4 regions of the Salinicola sp. LHM genome follow, and region 4 is predicted to be linked to each of the others. Evidence: predicted binding sites of a transcription regulator. Region 4 holds the regulator's gene; each other region holds the start of a gene.
The links. The regulator LexA, encoded in region 4, represses DNA repair genes until DNA is damaged. The targets are predictions, from matches to a motif close to TACTGTNTANNTANACAGTA.
Positions count from the first base shown of each region.

Region 1: a site for LexA is predicted at 4,001-4,020, ahead of R5R73_RS06410 (putative DNA modification/repair radical SAM protein). Genes of this name have one in related genera too.
Region 2: a site for LexA is predicted at 5,134-5,153, ahead of recN (DNA repair protein RecN). Genes of this name have one in related genera too.
Region 3: a site for LexA is predicted at 2,135-2,154, ahead of recA (recombinase RecA). Genes of this name have one in related genera too.

Region 1 covers NZ_CP140261.1:1,356,407-1,363,854, reverse strand. The annotation lists gene R5R73_RS06425 (sarcosine oxidase subunit alpha family protein) at 1-2,344, shown strand, start outside; gene R5R73_RS06420 (sarcosine oxidase subunit gamma) at 2,337-2,975, shown strand; gene purU (formyltetrahydrofolate deformylase) at 3,044-3,919, shown strand; gene R5R73_RS06410 (putative DNA modification/repair radical SAM protein) at 4,047-5,306, shown strand; gene R5R73_RS06405 (TIGR03915 family putative DNA repair protein) at 5,349-6,293, shown strand; gene R5R73_RS06400 (cellulose binding domain-containing protein) at 6,571-7,448, shown strand, end outside.
Region 2 covers NZ_CP140261.1:3,854,441-3,861,888, forward strand. The annotation lists gene R5R73_RS17560 (formate dehydrogenase subunit delta) at 1-271, shown strand, start outside; gene R5R73_RS17565 (LysE family translocator) at 268-888, opposite strand; gene dnaJ (molecular chaperone DnaJ) at 1,005-2,147, opposite strand; gene dnaK (molecular chaperone DnaK) at 2,243-4,183, opposite strand; gene grpE (nucleotide exchange factor GrpE) at 4,352-4,984, opposite strand; gene recN (DNA repair protein RecN) at 5,216-6,889, shown strand; gene fur (ferric iron uptake transcriptional regulator) at 7,045-7,448, opposite strand, start outside.
Region 3 covers NZ_CP140261.1:3,334,325-3,341,772, forward strand. The annotation lists gene alaS (alanine--tRNA ligase) at 1-57, opposite strand, end outside; gene R5R73_RS15175 (regulatory protein RecX) at 493-987, opposite strand; gene recA (recombinase RecA) at 1,007-2,071, opposite strand; gene R5R73_RS15185 (CinA family protein) at 2,251-2,781, opposite strand; gene R5R73_RS15190 (hypothetical protein) at 3,150-3,755, shown strand; gene R5R73_RS15195 (universal stress protein) at 3,824-4,684, opposite strand; gene R5R73_RS15200 (SulP family inorganic anion transporter) at 4,752-6,239, opposite strand; gene mntR (manganese-binding transcriptional regulator MntR) at 6,675-7,097, opposite strand; gene R5R73_RS15210 (Nramp family divalent metal transporter) at 7,175-7,448, opposite strand, start outside.
Region 4 covers NZ_CP140261.1:1,931,704-1,939,151, forward strand. The annotation lists gene moaA (GTP 3',8-cyclase MoaA) at 1-147, shown strand, start outside; gene R5R73_RS08950 (H-NS family nucleoid-associated regulatory protein) at 308-598, shown strand; gene R5R73_RS08955 (ribonuclease J) at 967-2,655, opposite strand; gene purU (formyltetrahydrofolate deformylase) at 2,929-3,777, shown strand; gene dinB (DNA polymerase IV) at 3,795-4,868, opposite strand; gene lexA (transcriptional repressor LexA) at 4,888-5,541, opposite strand; gene R5R73_RS08975 (TetR/AcrR family transcriptional regulator) at 5,779-6,447, shown strand; gene nagZ (beta-N-acetylhexosaminidase) at 6,535-7,448, shown strand, end outside.

The sequences.
Region 1 (7,448 bases), 580 kb from region 4:
CGAGCTGCTGCCCCGAACGACCGCCAACGGCTATCACGACCACAACTTCGTCACGCTCCACGAGCGTCGCACCGAACATCTCTCGGATACCGCGCCCGCCGTGAACCACCGTCCGCAGGCGCGCTCCCGCCTGCATCGCGTACGTGCCCGCCACGTCATTCTGGCAACGGGCACCCACGAGCGCCCGCTGGTCTACGGCAACAACGATGTCCCCGGCAACCTGGTTGCCGGCGCGGTCTCTACCTATATCCGCCGTTTTGGTGTGGTGCCGGGCCACAAGCTGGTGCTGTCGGTCAGCAACGATCACGCCTATCGTACGGCACTGGACTGGCACGAGTCCGGCCGTGAAGTGGTGGCGATCGTCGATGCCCGCGCCACTTCTCAGGGTGAACTGGCTGAACAGGCCCGCGCCCTGGGGATCCGGATCATCAACCAGAGCGCCGTCATCGAAGCCAAGGGCAGCGATCGCGTCACGGCGGCTCGCATCGCCAGGGTCGATCTGGATGCGTTCTGCGTTCTCGGTCACGAAGAGACGTTGAGCTGCGACACCATCGCCAGCTCCGGCGGCTACAGTCCCGTCATCCATCTCTCCTCCCATACCGGAACCCGGCCCGTATGGCGTGACGACGTGCTGGGCTTCGTGCCCGGCGACGTCAAGGGCATGACATCGGTGGGTGGCGTTCACGGTGTCTTCGCCCTGAAGGCGGTGCTCGAGCATGCCACCGAAGGGACTCGCCGCGCGCTGGAGGCCATCGGGTTCGACGGTGCCTCGTCCGCACCCAGGCTGCCTGACGTCGCCGAACGGCGCGAGGCCCCGGCCTGCGCGCTCTTCCAGGTGCCACACGTGAAGTCGGCCATGCGAGCCCCCAAGCAGTTCGTCGATCTCCAGAACGACGTCACTGCCGCGGGTATCGAGCTGGCCACGCGCGAAGGGTTCGAATCGATCGAGCACGTCAAGCGCTACACCGCGCTGGGCTTCGGCACCGATCAGGGCAAACTCGGCAACATCAACGGCATGGCGATTGCCGCACGCTGCCTGAAGCGTTCGATCCCGGAAGTCGGCACCACCGTCTTCCGACCCAATTACACGCCGGTGACCTTCGGCGCCATCGTCGGCCGCCACTGCCGGGAGCTGTTCGACCCTGAGCGCTACACCGCCCTGCACGCCTGGCATGTCGAGCATGGCGCGGAATTCGAGGATGTCGGCCAGTGGAAGCGCCCTTGGTACTTTCCACAAGTACGCGCCGGAGCCGTCAGCGGCGAACGCGAGAGCATGGCAGAAGCGGTGGCCCGCGAGTGTCTGGCGGTGCGCGAGAAAGTCGGCATCCTCGATGCTTCTACGCTCGGCAAGATCGATATCCAGGGGCCGGATGCGCGGGAATTCCTGGGCCGGGTGTACACCAACAAGTGGGCCAAGCTGGCACCTGGCCGCGTGCGTTATGGCCTGATGTGCAAAGACGACGGCATGTTGATGGACGACGGCACCACCAGCTGCCTGGCCGAGAATCACTTCCTGATGACCACCACCACCGGTGGCGCCGCCGGCGTGATGGAGTGGCTGGAGCTGTGGCATCAGACCGAATGGCCGGAGCTCGAGGTCTACTTCACCTCGGTGACCGACCACTGGGCGACCATGACCGTCACCGGGCCACAAGCGCGCAAGCTGATGTCGGAGGTGACCGACATCGATCTGTCCCCGGATCAGTTCAAGTTCATGGACTGGCGCGAGGGCAACGTTGCCGGCATTCCGGCTCGCGTATTCCGGATATCCTTCACCGGCGAACTGGCCTACGAGATCAACGTCCAGGCCAACTATGCGATGCCGGTCTGGAAGGCCCTGTTCGAGAAAGGCGACAAGTACGGGCTGACCCCCTACGGCACCGAGACCATGCACGTGCTGCGCGCCGAGAAAGGCCTGATCATCGTCGGCCAGGACACCGACGGTTCGGTCACGCCCGAGGATCTGGGCATGCAGTGGGCGGTGGGCTACGACAAGCCGTTCTCCTGGATCGGCAAACGCGCCTTGACCCGCCCTGACACGGCGCGAACCGACCGCAAGCAGTTCGTGGGGCTCAAGCCCAGGGATCCCAAGGTCGTGCTGGAGGAAGGCGCGCAGATCGTCTTCGATCCCGAGCAGAGCATTCCGATGACGATGGTCGGCCACGTCACCTCCAGCTACTACAGCCCCAACCTCGGTCACGGGTTTGCCCTCGCCGTCATCAAGGGCGGCCGCGATCGCCTGGGGCAGACGGTCTATCTGCCGATGAAGGATGGCGTCGTGCACGAAGCGGAAATCGTCAGCCCGGTCTTTATCGATCCCAAAGGAGAACGTCAGAATGTCTGAGATTCGTGAATTCGACTGCCGGCCGAACGATCAGACCGGTGCAGAGTCGCCCCTCGCCTGGTCGTTTCAGCGCGGTCCGGCGCCCGCCGCGGACGCGCAGGCCGGGGTGACGCTTCGGGAATCCGCCTTCATGGGCCATCTGATCCTGCGGGGCGGCGCCATCGTCCTGGATGAGGCCGTGCGCGAGGTGCTGGGCATCAACCTGCCGGCGCGGCCCAACACCCTGACCGTGGATGCCAAGGGCGAGCGTTCGATCCAGTGGCTATCGCCGGACGAGTGGCTGATTCTGGTTCCCGGCGGCGAAGAGTTCGTGCTGGAGAAGGCGCTTCGCCATGCCCTGGGGCAAGCACACTTCAGCCTCGTCAATGTCAGTGGCGGTCAGACCGTCATCACCTTGCGCGGCCCCAAGGCACGCGAGACGTTGAAGAAGTCGACGCCCTACGACGTTCACCCGTCGGCGTTCCCGGTCGGCAAGGGCGTTACCACGATCTTCGCCAAGACCTCCCTTATCTTGCGCCAACCCCAGGCGGACTGCTGGGAGCTCATCGTGCGCCGCAGTTTTGCCGACTACGTCTACCGATGGCTTCTCGATGCCGCCGCGGAATTCGGTGTGACGGTCGAGCGTCGATGAGACAGAAGGCCGATGTGCAATCGGCCTTCCTATACCCAGGAGCCCCGTCAGTGGAGAACAATAAAGCGATGAACAACAAATCGACGAACAACAACTGGATCCTCACCGCCCAGTGCCCCAGCCGCCTGGGCACCATCGATGTCGTGACGCGCTTTCTCAAAGAGTCACGCTGCTATGTCAATGAAATCAGCTCATTCAATGACGCGCCAGCCGAACGCTTCTTCATCCGCGTGGCCTTCCAGCCGGACAGGACGCTAACGTTCGACAAGGACCGCTTTGCGGAATCCTTTGCGGCGAGAGCGCAGGAGTTCGACATGACGTTCGAGCTCAGCTCCAGTGCCGAGCGAATGAAGACCGTCATCCTCGTTTCCAAGGCGGATCACTGCCTCAACGATCTGCTCTATCGCTATCGGACCGGCCAACTGGCGCTCGACGTCAAGGCCATCGTGTCCAACCACCCGGACCTGGAACCGCTCGCCAGGTGGCACAACATTCCGTACCACTACCTGCCGGTCACCCCCGAGACCAAAGCGACACAGGAAGCGCAGATTCGAGCGGTGATCGATGACATGGACGCTGACCTGATCGTTCTCGCCCGATACATGCAGGTGCTTTCACCGCAGCTCTGTGACGCCCTGAATGGGCGCGCCATCAATATCCATCACTCGCTTCTCCCCGGATTCAAAGGCGCCCGCCCCTATCACCAGGCGTATGAAAAAGGGGTAAAGCTGGTCGGCGCCACGGCGCACTATATCAATAACGATCTCGACGAAGGCCCGATCATCGCCCAGGGTGTCGAATCGGTGGATCACGCCTACTTTCCGGAAGATCTGGTCAACAAGGGCCGGGACATCGAGTGTCTTACGCTGGCTCGCGCGATTCAGTACCACACCGAAAGACGCGTTTTCCTCCATGCCCAAAAGACCGTCATTCTCAGCAAGTGACAGCACTCGTCATGGAAGATGACTGAAAGACGATCGGTGCCTCTGAATTCGATACTTCTTGTCCCTGTGCCATAACTCGAATACTGTACACAAATACAGTATTCGAGACGGATCACAGAGTCGCCGCATGGAACTGATCGACAAGCTTTCCATCCTCGCCGATGCCGCCAAGTATGACGCTTCCTGCGCCAGCAGCGGCGCACCCAAGCGCTCGTCACGGGGCAAGGCGGGGCTCGGGTCGTCATCCGGCATGGGGATCTGTCACAGTTTTACCCCGGACGGGCGCTGCGTCTCGCTGCTCAAGGTGCTGCTGACCAACTTCTGCCTGTTCGATTGCCAGTACTGTGTCAATCGACGCTCGAGCAACGTGCCGCGGGCGCGCTTCACGCCGGAAGAAGTCGTCCGATTGACGCTATCGTTCTACCGCCGCAACACCATCAGCGGGCTTTTCCTGAGCTCCGGCATCATTCGCTCCAGCGACTACACCATGGAGCAGCTGATTCGCGTGGCCAGGCTGCTGCGCGAAACGCACCAGTTTCGCGGCTATATCCATCTCAAGGCGATTCCGGAAGCGGATCCCAGACTGCTCGAGGAGGCCGGACGCTACGCCGACCGGCTAAGCGCCAACATCGAGCTGCCGACGCTGACCAGCCTGAAGACGCTGGCCCCGGAAAAGGAGCTCGGCACCATCCACGCCGCGATGGGCCACATTCGCCAGGGAATCGACGCCACCAACGACGACATCGCGCGAGATGCCAGGCACCTGCCGCGCAGCGCCAATCCGAAGCGCATGGCGCCGCGCTACGCGCCTGGCGGCCAGAGCACGCAGATGATCGTCGGCGCGGATGCCACCGACGACCGCACGATCCTCCAGTCCGCCCAGCATCTCTACCGGAATTTCCGTCTCAAGCGCGTCTATTACTCGGCGTTCAGCCCGATTCCCGAACGCCCTGCCGGGCTGCCCCAGGCTGCGCCGCCGCTGCTGCGGGAACATCGGCTGTATCAGGCCGACTTTCTGATCCGCAGCTACGGCTTTCAGGCCGAGGAGCTGCTGAACGCACCGGGCAATCTGGATCTGGAGATCGATCCCAAACTGGCCTGGGCGCTGGCCCATCGCAATGACTTCCCGGTGGATCTCAACCGAGCCGAACCGGCCATGATCGCCCGCATTCCCGGCATCGGTTTGCGCAGCGTACAGCGGCTGGTCGATCTGCGACGGTTGCGGCGCATTCGCTATCAGGACCTGGTGGCGCTGCGCTGCCGGCTGGACACCCTGCGGCCCTTCGTGGTGACGCAGGACTACCGCCCCACCGATGCCGATCGAGACAGCACCCGGCTGCGACAGCACCTGACCGCGCCGCAGCCGACCCAGATGGCGTTGTGGTAGCACCGAATAGAATATTGGAGATAGCACGAAGGAGATCTCGTCATGCATGGTGTCTCAACGCCCCCGGCGTCATGCGTTGCCTGGGCCGACGATTTCGATGAATGGCGGCAGCAGGCGCGCCAGTTGCTCCAGGCTGGCATCCCGCCGTCCCGCGTGACCTGGCACGATGGCGAGGCGCGCCACGACGACCTGTTCGCTTCACCGGCGGTATCCGAACTACCGCCTGGCCCGGGGGACATCTCGACACCGATAAGCATCGGTCGCGACCAGTTGGCGCTGCTTCGCAACGCTGACCGCTATCGCCCCCGCGGGAGCGAACAGCCACGCTGGCCGTTGCTGTATCGGGTTCTGTGGCGAGTGGTTCAGGGCGATGTGACGGCGATGCATCCCGCCGATGAGGATGGCCGCGTGCTGCACCAGCGCTGGCATGCGATCAAGCGGGAAGCGCATCACATGCACGCCTTCCTGCGGTTTCATCGCTGCGACGACGCGCATGGTGAACGCTATGTCGCCTGGTTCGAGCCCGCGCACGACGTCCTCGACCTAGGCGCGGAGCACTTTGCCGATCGCATGGGCGGCTCGCGCTGGATCATCGCCACGCCGGAAGGTGGCGTCAGCTGGGATGGCACGACCCTCGACTACCGCGTCCCCTGCCCCGGGAACTGGACCCATGAAGCACGGGCGGCCGCCAATCGTTCCAATGCCGACGAAGAACATGCTCTCTGGCGGACCTATTTCGTCAGCACGTTCAACCCGGCGCGCCTCAACCACAAGGTGATGACCCAGCACATGCCACAGCGCTTCTGGCGTCATCTCAGCGAAGGCGACCTGATCCCGGCAATGGAAGCAAAGGCGCGCCACGGCGGCCAGCGCCTGGCGCAGGAGACGAGCGTAGGTCAGCGCCAGGGGAAGACGCTGAGTGTAAAGCTGCCCGCCGACGCCACCCGCCTCCCTGGCCATCAACGAGATGACACGCCAACCGATTGATATGGCGAAATGCCACCTCAATTAGCGCTTTCTTATTCAATCCATTTCTCGAACTTGCCGCATATTGGCGGCGTTTCGCTGGTCGATAGCGACCCGCTGGGCGCTGTTTCCTGTCGCCATCCTGCCATGGGATAGCGGCGGGCCAGCGGTGAGCGTTCGCTCGCCTCGAAACGATGACCGCAGCCATGGAGGCTCGGTCCCACCCTCCGCAACGATGGATGTTACGGCTACGTCATCGCAGGACGCATCGACACGACACTCGTCATGAGATGCCTACATGAATGCCTCCTTCTTGATCGATTACCGCCTGTCCAGCGAATGGAACGGGGGTTTTACGCTCGAAATCTATCTGACCTACCAGGGTTGGGAACCGCTCGATGGCTACCAGCTCGATTTCGGCCTCGATGCCGAGCTGAATACGCTCTGGGGCGCCGACCGCTACGAGACGACGCAAACCGGTTACCGGATCGAGGACGACGGCCAGCTCGTTCCCGGCGAGACGGTACGCATCAAGCTAAAGGCACTGGGCGACGACACGGTGATGCCCCTATCCCCTTCGGTAAACGGCGTGGCCGCCTCGCTGACCGAAGGCGCCCGGCTGCTGACCGAAGCGCTTACGCCGCCCGATCTGCTGGGTGACGACTATTCGTTCGTCGACAACGCCATCACGGTGGATGACGGCATCGACGCCGCCACGCTCAATGCGCTCATCGCCGCCGCGCCGGAAGGCGCCACGATCCATCTCGCGGCCGGGCGCTACCTGTTCGACGAATCGCTTGTCATCGAACGCTCCGATATCACTCTGACGGGCGCCGGTTCGGACGACACCACCCTGGTATTTACCCGGCAGGCGCTGGAAAGCGATACGAAAAATGCCATCCGCATCAGCGGAGACGAGGGCGAAACCGTCGCCAGACTCGCCAGTGATGTTCAGCAGGGCGATCCCCGACTCACCCTGAGCGAAGGACACGGCCTCGCGGTCGGCGACACGATCCGGCTGGCCCAATCGAATGACGTCGCGTTCCTCGACGCCATCGGCGACAGCGAATGGCGGGAGATGGATTCACCGCTGCGCACCAGCATGGCCCAGATCGTGGCGGTCGACGGCAACGAGATCGTGCTGGATCGCGGCGTACATTTCGACCTCGACGCCGG
Region 2 (7,448 bases), 1.9 Mb from region 4:
TTCAGGTCATGGCGGGCCAACCACGCCGCTGATCAAGATGATCAATCAGATCAGCGCCAACAATCTGCACCATGGTGATGACGCCCAGGCGGCCGATCTGGTCGCCGCGCACCTCAAGAAATTCTGGGCACGCAGCATGAAGCGCCAGATCATCGACTATGCCGACACGGATGGCGGCGAGTTGAGCCCGGTATCGCGTCTCGCGATCGCTCGGCTGAAGACCATGTCATCGACCGTCAAGGACTGGGAGGAGACCTCCGACGCGGGCTAGCGGCTGGCGTGGATCAGGGTATTGACGCCCAGACCGCCCAGCACACCGCCACCGAGCCGCTGCAGCCAGCGCGAACCGCCGCGGCGGTCGGCGGTGAGCCATCGTCGCAGCGGTGCGGCCAGTAGTACGGTAACGACGTCGGCGGAGGAGAAGATCAGGTTGGTGACCACGCCCAGGCAGAGCAGCTGCCAGGTCATGGCGAGATCGGCCTGGGGCTGCACGAACTGCGGCAGGAAGGCGACGAAGAACAGCGCGGTCTTGGGATTGAGCACCTCGACCAGGAAACTGTCACGCAGCACTCGCCGTGCGGAGGCGCGTGATTCGAGCTGCGGCGCCTCGCCCAGGCCCTGACGCCACAGCCGTACGCCCGCCCAGAGCAGATAAATCCCGCCAATCACCTTCATCGCCACGTAGGCCAGTGGCACCGCCGCGAACAGCGCCGCCAGTCCCAGCGTCGCCGCCACCACATGCACATAGCAGCCAAGATGCACGCCCAACACCGCCTGCCAGCCCGCCCGGCGGCCCCGCCCCAACGTCTGTGCTGCGGTGTACAGCATCGCCGGCCCGGGCAGATAAGCGAAACCGAGCGCGGCTAGAACGAAGGTCAGCAGGTCCATGCAAGCATTTCCGAGCGAGAGGGTGTGACTTTGAGCCTAACGCGAGCTTGTATAAAAACGAAGCCCGGCCCGGCAATACCGGACTGGGCCCGTATCAAAACGCCGGTTCTGGAGCGTTACGGCTTCATATCCTCGAAGAAGCGCTTCACGCCGTCGAACCAGCCCTCTTTCTTGGGCGAGTGGCGGCTGGCGCTACCCAGGCTGTCCTGGAACTTGCGCAGCAGGTCTTTCTGCTCTTCGTTGAGATTGACCGGGGTCTCGGTCACCACCTTGCAGAGAAGATCGCCGGCCGGGCCGCCGCGCACGGGCTTGACGCCCTTGCCGCGTAGCCGGAACAGCTTGCCGGTCTGGGTTTCGGGCGGGATCTTGAGCTTGACCCGGCCTTCCAGCGTCGGCACTTCCAGTTCGCCACCCAGCGCCGCGTCGACGAAGTTGATCGGCACTTCGCAGTGCAGGTGCCGGCCGTCGCGCTCGAAGATCGGGTGTGCCTTGATCTCGACCTGGACGTAGAGATCGCCCGCAGGTCCACCGTTGAGCCCGGATTCGCCCTCGGCGTTGAGCCGAATGCGGTCGCCGGTATCGACCCCCGCCGGAATCTTCACCGACAGCGTGCGCGTCTCGCGGACGCGGCCTTCGCCATGACACTTGCGGCACGGCACCTTGATGCTCTGGCCGCTGCCATGACAGGTCGGACAGGTCTGCTGCACGGCAAAGAAACCCTGCTGCATCCGTACCTGGCCCTGGCCGTGGCAGGTCGGGCAGGTCTCCTTGCTGGAACCCGGTTCGGCGCCGCTGCCGTCGCAGTGCCCGCACTCGACGTGGCGCGGCACACGGATATCGACAGTCGTGCCGAACACCGCGTTCTCGAGATCGAGTTCGAGGTTGTAGCGAAGGTCGCTGCCGCGCTGCGGCGCGTTCGGATTGCGACGCCCACCGCCGCCACCGAAGATATCGCCGAACACGTCGCCGAAGATATCGCTGAAGCCACCAGCGCCGGCACCGCCGAAGCCTCCGCCGAACCCGCCGCCTTGGCCGTCGACGCCGGCATGACCGAACTGATCGTAGGCCGCGCGCTTCTGGTCGTCGGAGAGCACTTCGTAGGCATCGGAGACCTCGCGAAACTTCTCCGCTGCCTGCTGGTCGTCCGGATTGCGGTCCGGGTGGTACTTCTGCGCCAGCCGACGATAGGCCTTCTTGATGTCCTTGCCGTCGGCGCTCTTGTCGACGCCCAATACTTCGTAATAGTCACGTTGGGACATTACTGAGTCCGCCTCCGTGTCGGCGCCGTGCAAACAGCAACGCGGGAGTTCTGGCTCCCGCGCTACTGCCGATCACACGGCGTCAGACGTCGTGGTTATTGCTTTTTCTGATCGTCGTTGACTTCTTCGAACTCGGCGTCAACCACGTCATCCTCTTTCTTACCGCTGGACTGGGCATCGTCGCCAGGCTGTCCGGCCTGCGCGCCAGCACCTTCGCCCTGCTCGGCGTACATCTTCTGAGCCAGATTGCCGGAGGCTTCGGTCAAGGCATCCAGCTTGGCCTGGATGGCATCCTTGTCATCGCCCTTGAGCGCTTCCTCGAGCTCGCTGATTGCGGTCTCGATCTTGCTCTTCTCCTCGGCATCGACCTTGTCGCCGGCTTCTTCGAGCGTCTTGCGCGACGCATGGATCATGCCGTCGGCCTGGTTGCGCAGTTGGACCAGCTCTTCGAACTTCTTGTCCTCGGCTTCGTGCGCTTCGGCATCCTTGACCATCTGGTCGATCTCTTCGTCCGAGAGACCGCCGGAGGACTTGATCACGATCGACTGTTCCTTGCCAGTCGCCTTGTCCTTGGCCGTGATGTGGAGGATACCGTTGGCGTCCAGGTCGAACGCGACCTCGATCTGCGGCACGCCGCGCGGCGCCGGCGGAATGTCAGCCAGATCGAAACGACCCAGCGACTTGTTCTGCGCCGCCTGCTTGCGCTCGCCCTGCAGCGCGTGAATGGTCACGGCCGTCTGGTTGTCCTCGGCGGTCGAGAACGTTTGCGTCTTCTTGGTCGGGATCGTGGTGTTCTTCTCGATCAGCGGGGTCATCACGCCGCCCAGCGTCTCGATACCCAGCGTCAACGGCGTGACGTCGAGCAGCAGCACGTCCTTCACGTCACCGCCGAGCACGCCACCCTGAATCGCGGCGCCCATGGCCACGGCTTCGTCCGGGTTGACGTCCTTGCGCGCTTCCTTGCCGAAGAATTCCGCGACTTTCTGCTGAACCAGCGGCATGCGGGTCTGACCACCGACCAGGATCACGTCGTGGATCTCGCTGTTGGAGAGACCAGCGTCTTCCATGGCGGTCTTACAGGGCCCGAGCGAACGCTGGACCAGATCCTCGACCAGCGATTCCAGCTTGGCGCGAGTGACCTTGATCGCCAAATGCTTGGGACCGGTGTTGTCAGCCGTGATGTACGGCAGGTTGACTTCGGTCTGCTGCGCGGAAGAGAGCTCGATCTTGGCCTTCTCGGCAGCTTCCTTCAGGCGCTGCATGGCCAGGCTGTCGCCGGACAGATCGATACCGGAGTCGCTCTTGAACTGCTGCACCAGATAGTCGATCAGCTTGAGGTCGAAGTCTTCGCCGCCGAGGAAGGTGTCGCCGTTGGTCGCCAGTACTTCGAACTGCTTCTCGCCGTCGACATCGGCCACTTCGATGATCGAGATATCGAAAGTACCGCCACCCAGGTCGTAGACCGCGATGGTGCGATCACCGGTGGAGCGATCCATGCCGTAGGCCAGTGCGGCAGCCGTCGGCTCGTTGATGATGCGCTTGACCTCGAGACCGGCGATACGGCCCGCGTCCTTGGTCGCCTGGCGCTGAGAGTCGTTGAAGTAGGCCGGAACGGTGATGACCGCTTCGGTCACTTCCTCGCCGAGATAGTCTTCGGCGGTCTTCTTCATCTTCTTCAGCACTTCGGCGCTGACCTGCGGCGGCGCCAGCTTGTTGTCGTTGACCTTGACCCAGGCATCGCCGTTATCGGCTTCGACGATCTCGTAAGGCACCATCTTGATGTCTTTCTGGACGACGTCGTCCTTGAACTTGCGGCCAACCAGACGCTTGATGGCGTAGAGCGTGTTTTTGGGGTTGGTGACCGCCTGACGCTTGGCCGCCTGACCGACCAGCGTTTCGCCGTCTTCGGTGTAAGCGATGATGGAAGGCGTCGTGCGGCCGCCTTCGGCGTTTTCGATCACGCGGGTCTTGTCACCATCGAGTACGGCGACACAGGAGTTGGTCGTACCCAGGTCAATGCCAATGATGCGTCCCATAATTCCTCACCTCATAACTATTCGTTGACGACTGAATTCGTTTTGATGACGGCGCTTTGCTGCGCGATTGACTGCTATGTGGGGGCTGCTACGCGCCTTTCAAGTCCTTGCTCGGCGATTCCGATATGGCATCGCCTCGCACCGATGGCAGCTCTCCGGCCTGTTGTCTCAGCCTGCTGCTTTGCTGACCACCACCATCGCCGGCCGGATCAATCGACCGTTCAGGGTGTATCCCTTCTGCATGACGTCCATCACGGTGTTGGGCTCCAGCTCCGGATTGGGAACCATGGTCATGGCTTCGTGGAACTGCGGATCGAACGGCTCGCCCTGGGGATCGAGCTGCTCGACACCGAACTTGCTCAGCGCGTCGAGCTGCATCCTGAGCGTCATCGAGACGCCTTCGCGGTGCGTTTCGTCGACCTCCTGCATGCTTTCCAGCCCTTTCTCCAGGCTGTCGACGACCGGGAGCAGTTCCTTGACGAACTTCTCAAGCGCGAACTTCTTTGCCTTGTCGGCGTCCTGCTCTGCCCGACGGCGAGCGTTCTGGGCCTCGGCAGCGGCGCGCATCGACTGATCCTTGGCCTCCGCCAGCGCCTGCTCGAGCTCCTCGACTCTGGCCGCCAGCACTTCGGCTTCGGGATTGGCCTGGCCTTCGATGTCATCCGCCTCGTGCTCGAGCGATTCCGAGAACTGCTCCAGGTCACCGTCCAATGCCTCATTGGTGGTCTGCTGCTGCGGTTCACCGTCGCGTTCGGCGCGCTCGAGTTCTTCGTCTACGGGATTCTGCGGATCTCTAGCCATGAGTCTCTCCTGGCAAGGTGTTGTGACAATTGTTCGACAAGCGTGATTCGGCAAGCGTCGGAGTTGTCTGCCTATATGGGGCTATCGATTCAGATCTCAAGCGCCGACCGCATAGCGGATCACAGGAGCCATTGAAGGGGTTTTTGGACTACTGTATAAACAACCAGACCGTCAGTGATCACACCTCAACAACCAGACACCGTATGGCCGCCATCGACCTCGGGAGGCAGCATGCTGATCCAACTCGCCATTCGTGACTTCGCTATCGTCGACGCTCTGGACCTGGAGTTTCAGGCCGGCATGACCGCCATCACCGGCGAGACTGGCGCCGGTAAATCGATCCTGCTCGGGGCGCTGGGGCTTTGCCTGGGAGAGCGCGCCGACGCCGGCGGCGTTCGCCATGGTGCCGACCGTGCCGATCTGAGCGCCCGCTTCGATATCACCGCGCGGGAAGACGCCAAGGCCTGGCTGGCGGCGCGGGAGCTCGCCACGGACGACTGCCTGCTGCGACGCGTCGTCACCGCCAGCGGACGCTCCAAGGCGTGGATCAACGGCCAGCCCTGTACCATCGCGGATCTGCGCGAACTCGGCGAATGCCTGATCGACGTGCATAGCCAGCATGCGCACCAGGCGCTGCTCAACGAGGACACGCACCGCCGCCTGCTCGACGATGCGGCAGGTCACAACAAGGCGGTGGCCGAGCTCGGCGAGCTGCACCGTCAATGGCACGCATTGCGCCGACAGTATCGCGAGCGCAGCGTGAACGACGAGGAACGTCAGGCCAAGCGCCAGTTGCTGCGCTATCAGGTCGAGGAGCTCGATCAGCTCGACCTGCAGGCCGACGAGCTGGGGAGCCTGGAACAGGAGCAGGAGACGCTGGCGCATCTCGAGGAGAGCCTGCGCGAGGCGCAGTTCGCCGCCGACAGCTGCGATCACGACGAGAGCGGCGCGCTGACTCTCTTGTCCCAGGCTACCCAGCGGCTATCCCGGGTGCCCGGCAGCGACCGCGGCAGCCTGTCCGAGGCCCTGGTGATGCTGAACGATGCACAGATCCAGCTCGAGGAGGCCGCTCGCGAGCTCCATTATTATGTCGAGTCGACCGAGCTCGACCCGCAGCGCCTGGCCTGGGTCGACGAACGGCTCGGCGAGATTCATCGTATCGCCCGCAAGCATCACGTCATGCCGGAAGAGTTGCACGACCTGCACCGCCGGCTGAGCGGCGAGCTGGAAGCGCTCGATAGCGGCGACGACGATCTCGAAACGCTGAGAGCCAGGCTCGACGACCTGCGCCAGCAGTACCGCGACGCCGCCAAGCAGATCAGCGAATCACGCCAGCGCACCGCCACGGCTTTCGCCCAGCAGGTTCAGGAGCAACTGGCGTTCCTGGGCATGGACAAGGCTCGCTTCGCCGTCGATGTCACGCCGCTGGAAACACCCCAGCCCCACGGCCTGGATCGGGTCAGTCTGCAGATCAGCGCCAACCCGGGGCAGCCCCCGCGCCCTCTGGCCAAGGTGGCGTCCGGCGGCGAGCTCTCGCGCGTCAGTCTGGCGATCCAGGTCGTGGCCGCGAGTCACAGCACGCTGGCAACGCTGGTCTTCGATGAGGTCGATGTCGGCATCTCCGGCGCGACCGCCGAAATCGTCGGCCAGTTGCTGCGCCGGCTGGGGAGCGATGCCCAGGTCATGACCGTGACTCACCTGCCGCAAGTCGCCGCGCAGGCGCATCAGCACCTGCATATCGAAAAGCGCTCCAGCGACAACGAGACCCGGACTCAAATGTTCCAGCTCGACGATGCCGGGCGGGTCCGCGAACTGGCGCGAATGCTGGGCGGAGTGAAGCTTTCCAACCAGACCTTGGCTCACGCGCGCGAAATGCTGGCGGCCAGCCAAGGCTCAACGCATTGACTCGCACGTTGCGAGCCACACGCCGCTCCGTCAGGCACTGATTCGACCCGGTATCGGCGGCAGCCCGGACACCAACCCGAACATGGGCTTGTACAGACACCCAAACGAAAAACGCCGACCCTCGGGTCGGCGTCTTGCAATACGGTCTGCCAGTCTTACTTCTTGATGCCATCCTGGCGCGTGGCCTTGGAGCCGCGGGGGCGAACATAAAGCACCAGCGCGTGCTCGACCAGTTCGTAACCGTGTTCCTCGACGATCTCGCGCTGACGACGCTCGATCTCTTCGTCATAGAACTCGACGATCTCTCCCGACTCCAGATCCACCATATGATCATGGTGCTCTTCCTGGGACATCTCGAAAACCGCATGACCGCCGTCGAAGTTATGTCGCACGACCAGCCCAGCCGCCTCGAATTGCGTCAAGACACGGTATACCGTGGCCAGTCCGACATCTTCACCCGACTCCAGCAGCGCCTTGTAGACGTCCTCTGCACTCATATGGAGTTCTTCTTCCATGCGAGTCGCTTCGAGGATTTGCAGAATCTTGACGCGCGGCAGCG
Region 3 (7,448 bases), 1.4 Mb from region 4:
GTGTCCGCGCTCCTCGAAGAAGCTCAGGAAAGCCTGTCTGATATCTGCACTTTTCATAAACAATCCGTGGCGATAGGCGCGTCCACGGCGGCTAGCAGACCACGTGGCGACGCAAAATCCGGCAACGGAAAGGCGCTATCAACACCTCTCCGGCCATCGCAAAGCGCATTAGTATAACGTGGAGGGCCGATAGTCTGTCGAGTGCGACGCCACTGTCGGCGGGATTCGACAACTCGGCCTCTTCGCTGCCAGTCGCCGAAGAAACCGGATGCGTTTCGCCGGGAAAAGCGATATCAGACGTACCGGAGACGGTTCGCCGGCCTGACGGGAAACCGGAAGACGAGGCATCCGAAGATGGCGTGGGGAGGAGAGCAGATGCGGGAAGAGAAGCGGTGGAACGTTCGAGATATCGTGCCGCTTTGAACCAGTGGCACGAGGCTGTGAGCGACCCCGCGAAAGAGATCCAGAAGGCCGAACTTCAGGAACCGAAGATCACGCTCCGTCGTTCCAGGCATGCCTCATGGCGTGGCGAACCTGATCGAATTCGAAGCCGCGCCCGGCCAGAAAGCGCTCGCGCTTGGCGCGTTCCCGTGGCGTTGCGCCAGGGCCGTCGAAACGCTTGGCCAGTGCTTCGCAAGCCAGGCTCCGCCAATCGGGGGACTCCGCCTCAAGAGCCAACATCATCAGCGATTCGGCGATGCCGCGCTGGCCCATGTCGACGCGAATCCTGACCGGCCCCTGCCCCCGCGCGATACGCGAGCGCACGAAGATTTCGGCAAAGCGTGCATCGGACTGCAGACCTTCATCGGCCAGATCACCCAGCACGCGATGGATATCGTCGCCGTCGACGCCTTTGGCGCTCAGCCGGCTCACCAGCTCGGCGCGAGAGTACTCGCGCCGGGCCAGATACTGGATAGCCATGTCCCGGGGGGAGACCTCGCGGGACCTGGCGCCGCCTGAGGGCTCGCCGCCGCCGTTACCGAACATCCGTAGCTCCCGGAAAGCCTTACAGCAACGAATCGTTGGCGTCGTCGCTTTCGGCAGCGGCAGCCTCGGGCGCCTTTTCCTGCGTCGTCGGCGTGGCGAGCAGCTGGGCCCGGATCTGGTCTTCGATCTCGGTCATCGTCTCGGGATGCTCCTCGAGATACTGCGCGGCATTGGCCTTGCCCTGACCGATCTTGCTGCCCTTGTAGCTGTACCAGGCACCGGCCTTGTCCACCAGATTGCACTGGACGCCGAGATCGATGACCTCGCCAGCGTGGTAGATGCCTTTGCCGTACAGGATCTGGAACTCGGACTGCCGGAACGGGGGCGCCACCTTGTTCTTGACCACCTTGACCCGGGTCTCGTTGCCGGTGACCTCGTCGCCCTGCTTGACCGAGCCGATGCGACGAATATCGAGGCGCACGCTGGAGTAGAACTTCAGCGCGTTACCACCGGTGGTGGTCTCCGGGCTGCCGAACATGACACCGATCTTCATGCGGATCTGGTTGATGAACACCACCATGCAGTTGGCGTTCTTGATGTTGCCGGTGATCTTGCGCAGCGCCTGTGACATCAGACGCGCCTGCAGACCAACGTGGGAGTCGCCCATTTCCCCTTCGATCTCGGCACGCGGCGTCAGGGCCGCCACGGAGTCGATGATGATGACGTCGACACCACCCGAGCGCACCAGCATGTCGCAGATTTCCAGCGCCTGCTCGCCCGTATCGGGCTGCGATACCAGCAGGTCGTCGAGATTGACGCCCAGCTTCTCGGCATAGCTGGGATCGAGCGCGTGCTCGGCATCGATGAAGGCGCAGGTCTTGCCGTCTTTCTGCGCCTGGGCGATGACCGACAGCGTCAGCGTCGTCTTGCCCGAAGATTCCGGGCCGAAGATCTCGACGACACGGCCGTAAGGCAGGCCACCGACACCCAGTGCGATATCCAGCCCCAGAGAGCCCGTCGAGACTACCGGGATCGCGGTACGCGGGGTGTCACCCAGGCGCATCACGGTGCCTTTGCCGAATTGGCGATCGATCTGTGACAGAGCCGCATTGAGTGCCTTGCTGCGGTTTTCGTCCTGTGCCATGAACGTCTCCTATGAATGCGCAGGGTGAGACGGGGCAACGCCGGTCACGGCGCTCGGCTCACATACTGTATGATTAGACAGTAGTATGGCGAAAAAACCGTCGCGCGCCTATCCCCGTTCGAAGTTTTTCGATCAAGTTCTGATAACGGTCGCGACGTCAGTGTCGTCGCCGATGCGGATCATGCGTCAGGGCCACTTTGCGACAGCGATTCTATCAATCCTGCCAATGCCACCGACACGGCCAGCTCACGCACGCCCTGGCGATCGCCGGGCAAGCGAAGGCAGCGTACGTGCTGGTCTCTTTCATCGCCCCAGGCGAACCACACCGTACCCACCGGCTTCTCGGCGCTGCCCCCCTCCGGGCCGGCAATGCCGCTGACCGCAACGCCAAGCTCCGCGCCGCTGTCACGGCAGGCGCCAGCGACCATTTCGCGCACGGTCGCCTCGCTGACGGCGCCGTGCGTCTCCAGCGTCACGTTCGAGACTCCCAGCAGGCGCTGCTTGGCGGCATTGGAATAGGTCACGTAACCGGTTTCGAAATAAGCGGAACTACCGGCGATCGCGGTGATGGCGCTGGCGACGCCGCCGCCGGTGCAGGATTCCGCCGTCGTCACCCGAACGCCTCGTGCCAGACAGGCTTCGCCCAGACGCCGGGACAGCTCGTCGCACCCCAGTTGGACCTCGGAAGGCACCGTGGATTCCAGTGACATGACCTCTCCTTCTTCTAATCCCGACACGCTTCTTCTAATCCCGACACGCTTCTGTCAATGACAATGGTTGTCCTATCGGCGGCACGATTCCCGAAACGCTCTCCGGATGATCGTATCTGAATGAAAGCGCCCAAAGACCACAGGAAGCCAACTGCCATTCAGTATGCGGAGAATCGGCATTCGTGCAATGCAGAGGATGAACCCACATTCGAATTGGCCACGTGTGCAATGCCTCCCTATACGGGACGCATGAAGACCCATTTTAGACAATGCTCAAGGATAGCCATCCAGCGCCGATAAAGCGTCATGGAGACGACGTCTCTCTTCTAGGCGCCCTCTTCTAGACGCCCCTCTTTTATGGACATCGCATGAAATCTGGCATTTCCATTGCTCTGATCATCATCGTGCTGCTGGCGCTGGCCGCTGGCGGCGTGCTCGCCAGCGACCTGCGCTGGCCGCTGCCGGCCGATGCGCTGGCACCGTTGGGCCTGTATCTACTGACGCTGGTACTGGCCGGCTGGCTCTGCGTGCAACTGGTGATTCTGGTGAGAGGGCTGACGCACCAGCAGCAGGCGCTGATCGAAAGCCAGGATGCGGTGCGCCGCCAGCTGGAAGCAGCCGAACTGTCCCAGTTGATGAGCCAGTTCGTACAGCATGCCGAAGCGTTGCTGGACAAGGAGGGTCTCGATCCCAACAAGCGCAGCGTCATGCGCTGTCTGGCGGTCGATGCCCTGCGCGGCAACAGCGGCCGGGGTGACGTGAATTACACTCGCCTGGCGCAACTCTTCGAATGGCTGGACGCCGAGGCACAGCGCCACGAGAACGACGCACATCGCCTGCAGCTGATGCTGCCGACACTCATGCAGTACGCCGAAATCGCCTGGCAGCTGTGTCAGGTCGGCGAGAGTCAGGCGGAGCGGCTGTCGCGCTTTCTGCAACATCAGCCGGCGCCGCCCTCCCGCCACGACGTCTGATCGGAAGCCACGACGAGCGTCGTGGCGATCGGTCGGTTACAGGTACCCCAGTCAGTGCGGTACCAATATCAACGCAGAATGAGCGTTGCCGTCCGCGCATGGCGCAGCATGGCCGTCGTGGTGCTGCCGACCAGCAGGTGGCGAATCCGCGAGTGGCCGTAGGCTCCCATGATCATCAGGTCGATCTGATGCTGGTCGGCGTAGTCGGCGAGCATCTCGTCGACGTCGCCGGCCAGAATCGTGCCCTGGGCGTCGACTTCCCCCTCGCGAAGCCGATTCAGCGCCCACTCGAGCTGGGCTCGCTGATCGTCGGTACCGGCCCCGACCATGATCACGTGACAGATCAGACCGTTGAGCAGCGGGCTCTCGGCGATCATCTCGACGCCCTTGCGGGTCGTCCGGCCACCGTCGAAAGCCAGCAGCAGTCTCGAAGGCGGCTGGAATTCCGGAGGCGTCACCAGAATCGGGGTATGCAGCGTGCGCACGACCCGCTCCAGATTGCCGCCGAGATGCTCTAGCGTTTCATCCTCCGACTCGCCGCGCTTGCCCAGCACGACCAGGCGTGCCTGAGGCTCACGCTCGACCAGGGATTCGATCAGATTGCCGTGACGCAGCGCAGTGGAGACCGTGGTATTCGGGGCCAGGCGCTCGGCCTGGCCGCGGGCGGCTCCCAGCAATTCGCGACCGTGCTGCTGAGCCAGCCTGGCACGCTGCTCGTCGAGCTCGGTCAGCTGTTCGCGCAGGTGCTCGCGGCTTCCGAGTCCGATCTGCCCGCTGGCATCGGTAGCGCCGAGACATGGCGCCTTGCTCAGCACGTGCATCAGCTCGAGCGGGGCGCCGATCCGTTCGGCGGCCCAGGAAGCCGCGGCGCACACCGCGAAAGCGTGACGCGAATCGTCGATGCAGGCAAGAACCTGGCGTTCACTCATGGGATTCTCCTCTCAGCCGTTCTTGGTTGATGATCGAAAGCGGGCCAGCTCGGCCCGATAATCGGGGTCAGTGACCCATGAGCTTCTCTACGGCATCCGGCTTGTCATGCACCCCGAAACGATCGACCAGAGTGGCACTGGCCTGATTCATGCCCACCACTTCGACCTCGGCGCCTTCGCGGCGGAACTTGATCACCACGTTGTCCAACGCCTCGACCGCCGTGATATCCCAGAAGTGGGCGCGGGAAACGTCGATCGTGACGCGCTCGACCGCCTCCTTGAAATCGAAGCCGGCATTGAAGCGGGTCGATGATGCGAAGAACACCTGTCCCACGACCTCATAGTTGCGCGTCTTGCCGTCATCGTCCATGCGACTCCCGATGTAGAGAATCTGCCCCACCTTGTTGGCGAAAAACAGCGACGCCAGCAGCACGCCGACCAGCACACCGATCGCCAGGTTGTGAGTGGTGACGACGACGGCGACGGTGGCGATCATGACGATGTTCGTCGACATCGGGTGGCGGCGCAGGTTGACGATCGACTCCCAACTGAACGTCCCGATCGAAACCATGATCATCACCGCGACCAGGGCGGCCATCGGAATCTGCGAGACCCAGTCGCCCAGGAAGACGACGAGAATCAGCAGAAAGATACCGGCCACCAGCGTGGAGAGACGCGTGCGTCCACCGGATTTCACGTTGATCACCGACTGGCCGATCATCGCGCAGCCCGCCATGCCGCCGAGCAGGCCGGAGAAGATGTTGGCGATGCCCTGTCCCTTGCACTCGCGGTTCTTGTCGCTCGAGGTATCGGTCAGCTCATCGACGATCGTTGCAGTCATCATCGACTCGAGCAGGCCGACGACGGCAATGCCCAGCGAATACGGCAGGATGATCATCAGCGTATCGAGATTGAGCGGCACGTCGGGCCACAGAAACACCGGCAGGGAATCCGGCAGCTCGCCCATGTCGCCCACGGTACGGATATCCATGCCGCTGACCATGTAGACGATCGTCAGCACCACGATGCATACCAGCGGCGATGGCAACATCTTGCCGACCACCGGCAGGTACGGAAACAGGTAGATGATGCCGAGCCCGGCCGCCGTCATCGCGTAGACATGCCAGGTCACGCCGGTCAGTTCCGGCAGCTGCGCCATGAAGATCAGGATGGCCAGGGCGTTGACGAAACCGGTGACCACCGAGCGCGACACAAAGCGCATCAGCTCGCCCAGCCTGAGATAGCCGAACACGATCTGGATTACCCCCGTCAGCAGCGTTGCAGCCAGCAGGTACTCCAGACCGTGATCGCGCACCAGGGTCACCATCAACAGCGCCGTGGCGCCGGTGGCGGCAGAGATCATCCCCGGCCGACCGCCGGCAAAAGCGATCACCACCGCCATGGAAAACGATGCATAGAGACCAATCTTGGGATCGACGCCGGCGATAATCGAGAAGGCGATCGCCTCGGGGATCAGCGCCATCGCGACGACGGTGCCGGCCAGCACATCGGCGCGAATATTGGAAAACCAGTGCTGTTTTATCGTTTCTAACATGGGCAGTTCCCTGTCATGAGCCGCGATAGGCCGTTGCCGATCGCGCCGATCCGCCCGTCAGCCAAAGCGGAATGGCCACCGGTATCGCCCGGTCGTCGACGGGATCGATACAGCGTGCAGTCGAACGACGGCCACGCAGTCGCGGCAAGAGTTGGATTTGAATGGGTCGAACAAGAACATGCCGTCGTGCCGATACAGGGGTATCGGAGACAGCGAAGCGCGCGCAAGAGGCACGCCGGGGTGGGGCGTTACGCTAGGGTGGCGTCATACTGGCGATGACATTGTCGAATCGGTCTGGCATGACAATCGACCTTGTCGAATATGTCGTGGAATGATCGTGGCTGATAGCGCGCCGCAGTCTACCATCAACGTCGAAAGGTTCCCAGACGGAATTCCCGGGAACGGCTATCGGCAGATCAGGAAAGTATCGGCGTATCAGCGATCATGCACTTCGAGAAAGCGCTGCATGGCTTCGACGGTGGCATCGCTGCAGTGGTGCTCGATCCCTTCGGAATCGGCTTCGGCCACATGGGGCGGTACACCGAGCGCCAGCAGTGTCGACAGCACCAGCTGGTGGCGCGCCTCGACCTTCTCGGCCAGTTCGCTGCCCTTCTCGGTCAGAAAGACGCCACGATACGGGCGCGCCTCGGCCAGACCGTCACGCTTGAGCCGGGCGATCACCTTGGAGACCGCAGCGGCACTGACGCCGAACCGTTCGGCCAGATCGCTGGCCCGGGCCTCGCCGTGGTCGCGGTGCAACTGCGCGATCTCCTCCACGTAATCTTCCACCAGCTCCTGCTGGTGATCGAGACGCGTGCGCTCGAAGCGGGCATAACGTGGGCGTGGCGTTGCTGACATGGTGTTCTCGTCGACGGGCAGAAATGATGGGCGGCGGGGGTCGTTCAGGAGTCCGCCCGCGCGCGTCCTTAGAGAGCCTACAGCAACTCGAAGGCCAACACATAACCATTCAGCAAGATGATGACTGCCGCAATGACGCATCCCAGCCCGGTCACCCAGGGGCGACTGGTCAGATTGCCCATCAGACGGTGCTGGGCGGTAAAGTGGATCAGCGGGATCAGCGCGAAGGGGATCCCGAAGCTCAGCACCACCTGGCTGGCGACGAGAACCTGCTGCTCGGGGAATCCCAGCATGATCACCACGATCGCCGGCAGCATGGTCATCAGGCGCCGCAGCCACAGCGGGATGGTG
Region 4 (7,448 bases):
CGTGCCACCTTGCGTCAGTATCCAGGAGAGCTGGAACCCTTGAAGGAACAGATTGTCACAGCCATGGATTTGAAGCCGGAGCGCCATCATTTCTCGACCGACGGTGATGTACAAGTCGTCCGGTTCATGAATATGACCGGAGGTTAATGCGCTTTTTTCCGGATGCCCAAGACATTTGTTCGACAAAAGGCACGCGAATTACGCGTGCCTTTTTTGATTTAATTTCTTGCCAAAAAGGGCAGCAAGAATATACTTTCATCAAAACAGCCGGTGTAATGCCGTGTCGGAATCTAGCAAGGAGAGGACGATGTCCACCGAATCATTGGAACGCATTGCTCGTAATAAGAATGTTGCTCGAGCTGCAGCGCGTCAGCTGAGCATGGAGCAATTGCACAAGCTTTCCGAAGTCATCGGGGAAGTGATCGAGCAGAAGCAGCAGGAAGATAAGGAACGCCTGAAAGAAGAAGCCGACAAGCAGCAGAAACTGGCCGAGATTCGCGAGGCGATGAACAATGCCGGATTATCGATGGATGATCTGGTCGGAGAGCAGCCGCGCAAGCGTCGGGGCCGCCCGCCCAAGAATGCCAGCAAGGGCTGATCCGCGCGTAATGTCACGTCGCATGGATTTGCCTGAATGGTGTAACGCCTGAATGGTGTAACGCCTGGATTGGTATATTGCTTGGATTGGTATATTGCCTGGATGGATACACGCGACATGGCTGTCGGCTAAGTGAACGCATCGAGCCGCCATGTATTCGCCTTATAGAAAACGCGTCTGCTATAAAGCAGACGCGTTTTTATTGAGGCCCACCTGATGCACATCTGCATGGCATCAACCAGATTGTTTTCGTTTTCCGAGGCGTCTGATCTCGCTATTTCGAAACGCGCTCGTGTTCTCGCGGAGATGTCGCACGGATATGTAGAGTTCGGCTCATGCCCGTTTTCATGATTATGGCGTCTACCGCGTTAGCGTGAGGAGGCCGTGCGAACTTCATGCTCCGGCTGGGGGTCGGCTGGCATCAGTTGAAGATGAATTTCCGGCAAGGCGGGAAGACGCTCGTGTAGCCAGTCGCGCAGCGGGCCGAAGAGTTGCTGTCGAAGTTGCAGCAGCGTATCCGCTCTGATCGCGTCTATTCGTTCATCCAGCCAGTCTGCCAGGGCATCCTCGTCCAGAGGCAGTGATATCTCGCTATCCCACAGCAGCCGGCCGATTCGGGTCCAGCCCGTTGCGGTCGGCAGTACATTCAGCGCAATCGACAGCGAATGCGCATGCTGACGAGCGGAAACCGGATGCGTGCGCTCACCGGGACGGGCGCGCGAGGCAATCAGTTGCGGTCGTAGGTGGTGCTGAGCTCTGGGTACCAACGCTTCCGCTTCCAGGGCAAGAACGGCGCCGTTCTTGACCAATTGGGGGACATCGATGCCGAGCTCGGACGCCAGTTCGCGATGGGCTTCCTGGTGCGAGGCTTCCCCATGTACCGGCAGCAGCAGTTTTGGCTGTATCCAGCGGTAGAGCTGACGCAACTCTTCTCGCGCCGGATGCCCAGAGGCATGAAGGGCGGGGTCGGTATGTTCGTCATGTACGTTGACGCCGAGCCGCTTGAAGCCGGCCTTGAGCCGTTCGATGGGGCGCTCGTTGCCGGGGATGGCCCGGGCCGAGAATATGACGTCGTCGTCCGGTTGCAGGTCCAGGGCAGAGTGTCTCCCCTGAGCCATGCGTGACAATGCCGAACGGGGTTCCCCCTGGCTGCCGGTGGCGATGATCAGGACTTCCTCTGGGTGGAGATAGCCGAGATCGTGAGCCGGCACTCGGGGCGGGAAGTCATCCAGGTATCCGAGTTGCAGGGCAATCGACACCATGCGCTCCATCGAACGGCCCAGCAGTGCGACTCGGCGTCCGCTGCGTTCTGCAATATCGCCCAGCGCCTTGATCCGCGCGATATTGCTGGCGAAGCAGCTGACGACGACACGACCCCGGCAGTTCCGGATCACTGCCTCCAGCGCACTGGCGGCTTCCGCTTCACTGCGCGAGTGGCCTTCCACATCGGCGTTGGTGGAATCCGCCACCACGAGATCCACCGGGGCCAGTGCCTGGAATTGGGCCGCGGATAACGGTGGGCCGATGAGCGGGCGCTCGTCCCGTTTCCAGTCGCCGGTATGCAGAATGCGATGGCGAGGCGTGATGATCGAAAGGGCGCAGCTTTCCGGTATCGAATGCGTCACCGGTAAAAAGGTGACTTCGAAAGGGCCGGTCGTCACGCTGGCACCGGGCTGGACGGGCTTGAGCGCGTCGGTCTTCAACCCCTGTTCGATGAACTTGGCTCGTAGCAGCTCGATGGCCAGCGGGGTGGCGTAGACGGGGCAGTTCCAGCGTGGCCAGATCCAGGCAAGGGCGCCAAGGTGATCCTCATGGCCGTGGGTGATGTAGACGGCAGAAGGCACCATCGCGTGGGCTGCCAGATGCTCGACATCGGGAATCTGGAGGGGTTGATCCGGCAGATCCTGACGAATCATCATGCCGCAGTCGACGGCTATCCAGTCGTTTTCGTAACCATAGAGCGACAGATTCATGCCGATCTCACCGCAGCCACCCAAGGGATGGAACAGCAGCGGTGGGTAAGTGCGGGGGCGGATCTGTGCGCGCGGACGGAACATCGTCATCCTTAAAGGGTGAAATCTGGCTTCACTATAAGTCATGCGTCTCGACCCGCTCAAACCCATCGCGGCGCTGGCTGGCGCTCGGCATTGGGGTACAATGCCGCTCTCATTGACGTGGCAGGCCATGTCGGGGCGCTGAACGGGGTTTCAGGGTGTTTCCGAACCAGGGCGTGTTTTCGAGTCAACGCGTATTTTCGAATCAAGGCTTGTTTTCGAGCCAACGCATATTTTCGATTCAAAGCGTATTTGCAAAGAGTATTTCCGAGAGCCATGCCGCACAATTACCGTTTGATCGTTTCCTGCCCCGATCGCGTGGGTATCGTTTCGCGTGTATCGGGTTTCATCGCTGCCCAGAACGGCTCGATCATCGAAGCCAATCAGCACTCCGATCTGGATACGGGGCGCTTTTTCATGCGTTACGATATCCAGTCCAACGCCTTGAGCGCCGACGCTTTCCGGGCTTCATTCGCGCCCATTGCCTGCGAGTTCGAGATGGACTGGCGGCTGAGCGATTCCGCCCATCGCCCGCGGGTGGTGATCATGGTGTCGCGGGAATCCCACTGTCTGGTCGATCTGCTCTACCGCTGGTCGGCCGGGGAGCTCGACTGTGATATTCCTTGCGTGATATCCAATCACGAGGACCTGCGGCCTTTGGTGGCGTGGCACGGCATCCCGTTCCATCATGTGCCGGTCGACCCTCGGGACAAGGCTCCCGCCTTCGCCCGTACCGAACGCCTGATCGAGGAGGCCGAAGCCGACAGTGTGGTCCTTGCCCGCTACATGCAGATCCTGCCGCCGGATATCTGCCAGCGCTATGCCGGCCGCGTGATCAATATCCATCACAGCTTTCTGCCGTCTTTCGCCGGCGCCAAACCCTACCATCAGGCGTTCGAACGTGGCGTCAAGCTGATCGGCGCGACCTGCCACTATGTCACCGAAGAGCTCGATGCAGGGCCGATCATCGAACAGGACATCCAGCGCGTATCGCACTGCCATACGCCGCAGGACCTGGTGCGTCTGGGTCGTGACGTGGAAAAATCGGTGCTCTCGCGGGGATTGCGCTGGCACCTGCAGGATCGAGTACTCATCCATGGCAACAAGACCGTGGTGTTCTCGTGATGCCTATTGCTTGAGGCTCATGGCGACACCGAGCTTGGATCGGTGTCGTCGAACAGCCCGAGCTGGCGCTGGTCCGGTTCCGGCATCAGGCGTACCCCCACGCCCAGCAACCGAACCGGCCGCTCTCCCCGACGCCAGGCGCTCTTCAGCAGTTCATGGAACCGTGCGTGGACGATACCGCGAGCGCCTGTCTCCTGCGTCGTGCTGGCAAAGTCATTGAAACGTACCTTGACGAACTGCTTGGCAATGGCCGGGTCGCCGTGCCGTGCCAGGCGGTCGTGGAGCTTCTCGATCAGAGGCTCCAGCGCCAGGTGGCAATCGGCGAGACCGGGAAGATCGTGGTCGTAGGTGGTTTCGACGCTGACTGATTTGCGTTCGCGGGAGACGTTGACCGGCCGCTCGTCGATACCGTGAGCCAGCTCGTACAGTCTCCGGCCGAACTTGCCGAACTGATCCAGTAGCCGGTCCAGTGGCTGGGTTCGCAGGTCGTGGCAACTGGCGATTCCCATGGCATCGAGTTTGGCGGCCGTCGCCGGACCGACACCGTGAAGCTTCTTGACGGGGAGGTCGGTGATGAAAGACTCCGTTTCCTCCGGCGGGATCACGAACAGGCCGTCGGGCTTGTCCCAGTCGCTGGCGATCTTGGCCAGAAACTTGTTGGGTGCGGCGCCGACCGAGACGACGATTCCCGTTCGCGCGAGCGCCTCTTGCTTGAGCCAGCGGGCCATCCAGGTAGCGCTGCCTTGGAACTGGGTGACCGCCGTGACGTCGAGATAGGCCTCGTCGAGCGAAAGCGGCTCGACCAGCGGCGTCAACTCGTGAAAGATGGCCTGAATCTGTCGCGAGACTTCGCGATACTTGTTGAAGTCCGGCGACAGCACTTTCAATTGCGGGCAGAGACGCACCGCTCGCGCCGTGGGCATCGCGGAGTGTATGCCGTACTTTCTGGCCGGGTAGTTGCAGGTAGCGACGACGCCGCGTCGATCGGCGCTACCGCCGATCGCCAGGGGAATATCTTTCAGGGCAGGATTGTCACGCATTTCCACGGCAGCATAGAAGCAGTCGCAGTCGGCATGCAGAATCTTGCGCATGGAACTGGAGGCGGGCGCCTCAATGCAGGCCGGAGCCGTTGCCGCCGCGGATGACGCCGACCCCCAGCCCCTCGATCTCCAGATGCTGGTGTTCGAGATCGACCACGATCGGCGCGAAGTCGGCATTCTCGGCGCTCAACGTGACGCGACTGCCCTCGCGCTGGAAGCGCTTGACGGTGACTTCGTCGTCTATCCGGGCGACGACGATCTGGCCGTTGCGTATCTGCTGGGTGCGGTGCACGGCGAGCAGGTCGCCGTCGAAGATGCCGGCATCCTTCATCGAGAGGCCGCGCACGCGAAGAAGGTAGTCGGCACTGGGTGAAAAGTAGTCGGCCGGCAATGGGCAGTAACGATCGATATGCTCGGTGGCGAGAATCGGGCTACCGGCGGCGACGCTGCCGATGATCGGCAAGCCGGGAGACTGGGACTGGGACTCCGCGGGCTCGATTTCGTTGCCATTGGCCGGTAGCCGGATACCGCGGGAAGTCCCGGGGATCATGCGGATGACGCCTTTTCGATCCAGCGCCCGCAGGTGTTCCTCGGCAGCGTTGGGAGAGCGAAAGCCCAGGGCCCGAGCGATTTCGGCCCGCGTCGGGGGGTAGCCGAATTCGCTCATTGTCTTGACGATGAAGTCATAGACGTTTTGCTGCCGTGCGGTGAGCGGTCTCGCCATTGGTTTCTCCCGGGCCTGTGCCATCGTTATGGTCGTCGATCAGGCGTGTTCATGTATACAGCCTGGAATTGTATCCAGTCATTGCCGGCGTGGGAAGTCCTTCGCGTCTCGCGTTGGCAGCCGCGTGGCCCTGGCCCGATCAAATGCTGGATTGTGCCGCCCGTTGCGGAATGATTAGAATCATAATCGTTCTAAGTCGCTGTTCTCTGGTTGCCGTTTTCTGGCGCGAGGTATGACATGGCCCAACCCGATACCGTCACGCGTATTCTCGATACGGCGGAGGTCCTTTTTGCCGAGAAGGGTTTCGCTGAAACCTCGCTGCGCAACATCACCACGCGGGCCAAGGTCAATCTGGCTGCGGTGAATTACCATTTCGGATCCAAGAAGTCGCTCATTCAGGCGGTGTTTGCCCGTTATCTCGATCCGTTCTCGGAACGTTTGAATGCGGCGCTCGATGACCTGGAAGCCCGCTATCAGGGCAAGCAGGTGCCGCTGGAAGTCCTGCTGGAACAGCTCGCCACCACGGTTCTGGAAGTCCCCGCCGAGCGCAACAGCCTCAAGGTATTCATGAAGCTGCTGGGCCTGGCTTATGCGCAGGCCCAGGGCCATCTGCGGCGCTATATCCAGGAACACTATGGCGACACGTTTCGCCGCTTCGTGGGGTGCCTGCGTCTGGCAACGCCGGATCTTCCCGACGCCGAGCGATTCTGGCGTCTGCATTTCATGCTGGGCACCGTGGTCTTTACCTTGTCCGGCCTGGATGCCTTGCGGGATATCGCCGACAGCGAATACCAGGAGCACATGTCGATACGGGAGCTGATTCGGCATCTCCGTCCCGTGGTGGTCGCCGGCATGCAGGCGCCGCTACCCGAGTCGTTGGAGAAGCTCGGCTCGGCCGCCGAGTAGACCAATGGGCCCCGGTAGCGGGCTGCCTCTGTCATGCATCCCCCGTGTCGTCTAGAATCGGGCGCTCAATGGTCTCAGGTGTTTGCTATGACTCAACCTCTCGGTCCGGTCATGCTGGATGTCGAAGGCACTCGGCTACGTGATGAAGAGCGGCAGTTGATCTCTCGTGCAGAGGTTGGCGGCGTACTGTTGTTTGCTCGAAATACACCGGACGTTGCCACTACCCAACGGCTGATCGGCCAGATCCGCGAATGTCGTCCCGATATCCTGGTCGCCATCGATCAGGAAGGTGGTCGGGTGCAGCGATTGAAGGAAGGAGTGACACAAATTCCGTCCATGGCCACGCTGGGGCGGCAATTCGTCGAGTCTCCCGAAGCGGCGCTGACGCTGACGCAGGACACTGGCTGGCTGCTGGGCATGGAGATGGCGGCCTGCGGCTTCGATGTGACCTTTGCCCCGGTTCTGGATCTCGACGACGACCAGTCGCCGGCCATCGGTTCGCGGAGTTTTTCGCCGGATCCCGAGGTGGTGACAGCCTTGGCTGGCGCGTTCATCGAGGGGCTCCACGAGGCGGGAATGGTGGCGATCGGCAAGCATTTTCCCGGCCATGGCGGAGTGCGCCAGGATTCCCACTTCGATGTCGCGGAAGATCCTCGCTCGCTGGCGGAGCTGCGCGAGCACGATCTGATTCCTTTCGCCCGGCTGGCCGGCAAGCTGGATGGCATCATGCCGGCGCATGTCATCTATTCGGCCTTCGATGATCGGCCGGCCGGATTCTCGCCCAGTTGGCTCGGCATGCTGCGAGAAGAGCTGGGTTTCAAGGGCACCATCTTTTCGGATGACCTGACCATGGCCGCGGCGCACGCCGCCGGATCGCCCCGCGAGCGGGCCGAGGCTGCCTGGAGCGCCGGCTGCGACATGGCCGTGATCTGCAACGCGCCCGATGCGGCGCGCGAAGTCGTCGCCGCCTGCGAAGGCCGACAGGCCCAGCGTATCGCCAA